Regions from separate parts of the Marinobacter bohaiensis genome, predicted to be linked through region 1. Evidence: predicted binding sites of a transcription regulator. Region 1 holds the regulator's gene; the other holds the start of a gene.
What was found. The regulator LexA, encoded in region 1, represses DNA repair genes until DNA is damaged. The targets are predictions, from matches to a motif close to CTGTNTNNNNANACAG.
Positions count from the first base shown of each region.

Region 2: a site for LexA is predicted at 832-847, ahead of recA (recombinase RecA). Genes of this name have one in related genera too.

Region 1 covers NZ_QGEH01000004.1:107,984-110,387, reverse strand. The annotation lists gene DKK67_RS17160 (DUF6231 family protein) at 1-551, shown strand, start outside; gene yccX (acylphosphatase) at 647-919, shown strand; gene lexA (transcriptional repressor LexA) at 1,014-1,622, shown strand; gene DKK67_RS17145 (cell division inhibitor SulA) at 1,656-2,180, shown strand.
Region 2 covers NZ_QGEH01000004.1:219,969-222,372, reverse strand. The annotation lists gene DKK67_RS17645 (transglutaminase family protein) at 1-172, shown strand, start outside; gene pncC (nicotinamide-nucleotide amidase) at 269-763, shown strand; gene recA (recombinase RecA) at 926-1,990, shown strand; gene DKK67_RS17630 (NosD domain-containing protein) at 2,232-2,404, shown strand, end outside.

The sequences.
Region 1 (2,404 bases):
CGGCCCGCCTGCCGAGGCGACGGCCGGATGCGCCATTCCACGCGCGTACTGTTACACTGATCGGCTCCATGCACCGGGATGGGAGCATCATGCTGGAACAAAGCCTGAAACAGCTGCTGGGGCAGTACCGGCCCGAATCGCTGCTGGTCGCGGGGGAAACCGCCCGACATATTGGCGATGTCTGGGCTGAATACGCCGGTATCGAACTGACGGATGTCTCCGAAGCGCCCCTGGCGGTCGTTGAGCACCAGGAGGCCGTGGCGGATCTGGCACTGGTTACTGAACTGATGGGCCGTCTGTCCCACGAAGAAGCCCGGCAGTTCCTGGGCTGGCTGCGCAATGCCGGGGCGCGTCGTGTCGCGGTCAGTCTGGCACCGGACGACGGCTGGACCTTCAGCGACATGGTCGCGCTTGCCTTCCATCGTCATGACCGTTTTGACGACGGTACCGAACTGTTCACCTATGACATCGAAACCTATAATCGCCCTCGGGAGTGGAACAACCCCCGGTATTGGGCCAACCCCGAGAATTGGGGGAAATACCGCTGGTAGCGGTACGCTTGCCGGCGCGATATTTTCAGCGACGTCGCGCCGGGTTAGGGTATCACCCACGAGGTCACAGATCAGAGTCTTTCCGGGAGGTTGCAATGGAAGAGCAATGTGTGAAAGCCCGAGTTTATGGACAGGTTCAGGGCGTTTTGTTTCGGGCCAGTACCCAGGAAAAGGCCAGGGCGCTGGGGCTGACCGGGTACGTGAAGAATCTGGAAGACGGCTCGGTCGAAGTCTTCGCCTGTGGCGATGAAGCGGCCGTAGAGTCCCTGGTTGAGTGGCTGCACAAGGGCCCCGACCGCGCCCGGGTGGACAAAGTGGACGTCGAGGGCATGGCCTACCGGCCCAGGAAGTCTTTCACGGTCAAGTAGTCGCGTGATGCAACGCCGTCCTGTCTCCAGTCTTTACACTGGATAAAATACTGTATATAGTCACTCGTACTGTATATAAAGACAGGTAAACGGCATGAAGCTGACACCGAGACAATCCCAGGTTCTGGACGTAATCCGCCGCTACGTGGACGACACGGGTTATCCCCCCACCCGGGCCGAAATCGCCAGGGAACTGGGGTTCAAGTCGGCCAACGCGGCTGAGGAACACTTGCGGGCGCTGGCCCGTAAAGGCGCAATCGAGATGGTGCCCGGCGCCAGCCGTGGCATCCGCCTGCCTGAAGCGGAAGAGGATCCCGGTTTGCCCATCGTGGGGCAGGTAGCCGCCGGTAGTCCGATCCTCGCGCAGGAACACATTGACGATTACTGTGCCCTGCAACCCACCTTCTTTTCCCCGTCTGCCGACTACCTGCTGCGCGTGCGCGGCATGAGCATGAAGGACATTGGCATTCTTGACGGCGACCTGCTGGCCGTCCACCGGACCCAGGACGTCCAGAACGGCCAGGTCGTCGTGGCCCGTGTGGGTGAGGAAGTGACCGTCAAGCGCTTCAAGCGTGAAGGGACCCACGTTTACCTGCTGCCGGAAAACGAGGAATTCCAGCCCATTGACGTTGATTTGACCGAGCAGGAACTGTTTATCGAAGGCTTGGGTGTCGGTGTGATCCGTCGGTCGGATATGCACTGATAGCCTGGCCCGTGCGACATTCGGAGGTGTCCCGTGGAGCAGCTCAGTTTTAACCAGACTCTTTCCCAGAATCCGGTGCCCGTGGCGCTGGCGGACCGATCGCTGAAGCGTCGGAGCCGTCTGGCCAGGCCGGTGGCGATCCACTCGCAGGAGCGCCCGCTTCGGGCTCCGGAAACGCCTGACGCTCCGGCTCGCGAGCCCCAGGGCAATGTGACCGAAATCATATTGCCGGAAGGTCAGGTCGAGAACATGCAGCTGCTGCTCCCCATGCTGACCCAGCTGAACCAGGAGCGTCGCTGGCTGGCCTGGATCGATCCTCCCCAGGCGTTGATGCAGAAGTGGCAGCAGACCCATGGCATTGTTGCCGGCGAGATTCTGGTCCTGCGCTCAAACGATCAGTTTGACGCCCAGGAATTGGCGGAGCGCGCGCTGCGGGCCGGTACCTGCCACGCGGTGGTGATGTGGACCGCAGGCACGCCGGGAACGGCCGCCATGGATCGCTTGCAGCAGGCCTCTGCCAAAGGGGAGAGCCACGGCGTTGTTCTGAGGCAGCGTTAGGCCGGGCGACTTTCCGGGTTTCATGTCCGGGTAAGGCATTCGGTGAGGCCGTGTCAGGGCAGGCTGCGCCCTGATGGTTCATGCTCGGACGAGTTGTAACGCAGGGTACGTCGTCGTTGGATGGTGGGCGTCTGGATGACGTAAACGGCGGTGTGGTTTCCGGCCCGGCAAGACCTACTGCGCGGGTTGGTTCGTATTCACAGGCCGTCGTGGCCTGTAGAGAT
Region 2 (2,404 bases), 110 kb from region 1:
GACCAACGACCTGATGCCGGACGAGCGCCACATCACCGTCGCCTACGGCCGCGATTACGCCGACGTGGTGCCGCTGAAGGGCCTGATGAGCGGCGGTGGTCGTCATGATCTCCACGTGGAAGTGGACGTGATGCCCCTGGCCGGCCGTGAGACTCGCCGTGCAACCTCCTGATCCGCCTCGATATGCCAAATCGATCGTCGTGATGGGGTAGACGTTGGCCCTCACAATCGAAAGAATGAGGGCTTTCACACGCCGGAGGTTTTCCCGATGAGCGTAACGGACGATGCGCTGGCCACTGCCGCCGCAGCGCTGGGGGACACCCTGCGCGCGCAGGGCCTGATGATGACCACGGCCGAGAGCTGCACCGGTGGCTGGGTCGCCAAGTGCCTGACCGACCGCGCCGGCAGCTCGGACTACGTCGACAGCGGGCTGGTGACCTACTCCAACGCTGCCAAGACCGGGCTGCTGGGGGTACGCGAGAGCACCCTGGCCGAGCATGGCGCGGTCAGTGATCCGGTGGTGCGGGAGATGGTCGGCGGCGCCCTGGCGGCCACCGGCGCCGGCGTGGCGGTCGCCATCAGCGGCGTGGCCGGGCCGGGCGGCGGTTCCGATGACAAGCCGGTGGGCACAGTCTGGTTTGCCTGGGGGCGTTCGGCCGCCGACACCCACAGCGAGGTCCGCCATTTCGACGGTGACCGCGACGCCGTGCGTCGGCAGGCGGTGCTGTTCGCTCTGGAGCGGGTTCACGGGCACCTGACCTGAGTTCCGGAACCGCTCCGATACTACGGGAAATACGACACTTGGCCCGGTCTATCTGTTGTGTTTTAATACTGTTCATATATACAGCGGAGGCTCAGCGGGCCTCAGGCCGAATCATTTCGTTCACGCCGTCAGGCGGCACAGGAAATAGAGGTTTTCGCAGCGATGGAAGATAACCGTAAGAAGGCGTTGGGCGCGGCTCTGAGCCAGATTGAACGCCAGTTTGGCAAGGGCGCGGTCATGAAAATGGGCGACCAGCCCCGGGAAGCCATTCCCTCCGTCTCCACCGGCTCCCTGGGCCTGGATGTGGCACTGGGGATTGGCGGTCTGCCTTATGGCCGGATTGTCGAGATCTACGGGCCGGAAAGCTCCGGTAAAACCACGCTGACCCTGCAGGTCATCGCCGAGGCCCAGAAGCAGGGAAAGACCTGCGCCTTCGTCGATGCCGAGCACGCGCTGGACCCGGTCTACGCCGAGAAGCTGGGCGTGGATGTGGACGAGCTGCTGGTCTCCCAGCCGGACACCGGTGAGCAGGCGCTGGAAATCGCCGACATGCTGGTGCGCTCCAACGCCATCGACGTGATCATCGTCGACTCCGTTGCCGCCCTGACGCCGAAAGCGGAAATCGAAGGCGAAATGGGCGACTCCCACGTTGGTCTGCAGGCGCGCCTGATGTCCCAGGCTCTGCGCAAGCTGACCGCCAACGTCAAGCACGCCAACTGCATGATGGTCTTCATCAACCAGATCCGGATGAAGATCGGCGTCATGTTTGGCAGCCCGGAAACCACCACTGGCGGTAATGCGCTGAAGTTCTACTCTTCCGTGCGTCTGGACATTCGCCGTATCGGCTCGGTCAAGGAAGGCGACGAAGTGGTGGGCAACGAGACCCGCGTCAAAGTCGTCAAGAACAAGGTCTCGCCGCCGTTCAAGCAGGCCGAGTTCCAGATCATGTACGGTCGCGGCATCAACCGTCTCGCCGAGGTCGTGGACCTGGGCGTGAAGGAAGGCTTCGTCGACAAGTCCGGCGCCTGGTACAGCTACAACGGCGACAAGATTGGCCAGGGCAAGGCCAACGCCTGCAAGTTCCTGGAAGAGAACGCTGAAATCGCCGCCGAGATCGAAGGCAAGGTACGCGACAAGCTGATGCCCAAGCCGGAGAGCAAGGAAGAGAAAGAGAAAGCGGCAAAAGAAAGCGCCGAAGCCGAAACCACCAACGGCGAACTGCTTTAATTCCCCAAGCCGATTGGCGGAATCCGGAACACCCACCATGGCGGCAATGCTGTGGTGGGTGTTTTTGTTTCAGGGCGGATATTCCAGTCGCCGTCCGTTCCTGGCGTGCCGGGGCTGTATCGATGCGCTTCCACCTCTGTCTCATGGGAATCCCGACACGGTTGCCGTAGTTTGGTGACGTCGTGAACGGCGGGGTTTGCCTGGCGGGCCCTGTATCCGCAAGAATTGGAGGATTCACTGGATGATGACAGCGAGTTGTGTGACAAGGGATTGGGCCACCCGGCTGGGGGGCCTGACACTGATGGCCTTACTGGCCTTACTGGCCTTACCGGCACAGGCGGGGACGGATCTGGCTGGTGTGGCTGTGCCGGGAACGGCACCGGGTGAGGTTCTCAAGGTAACGAATTACGCCGA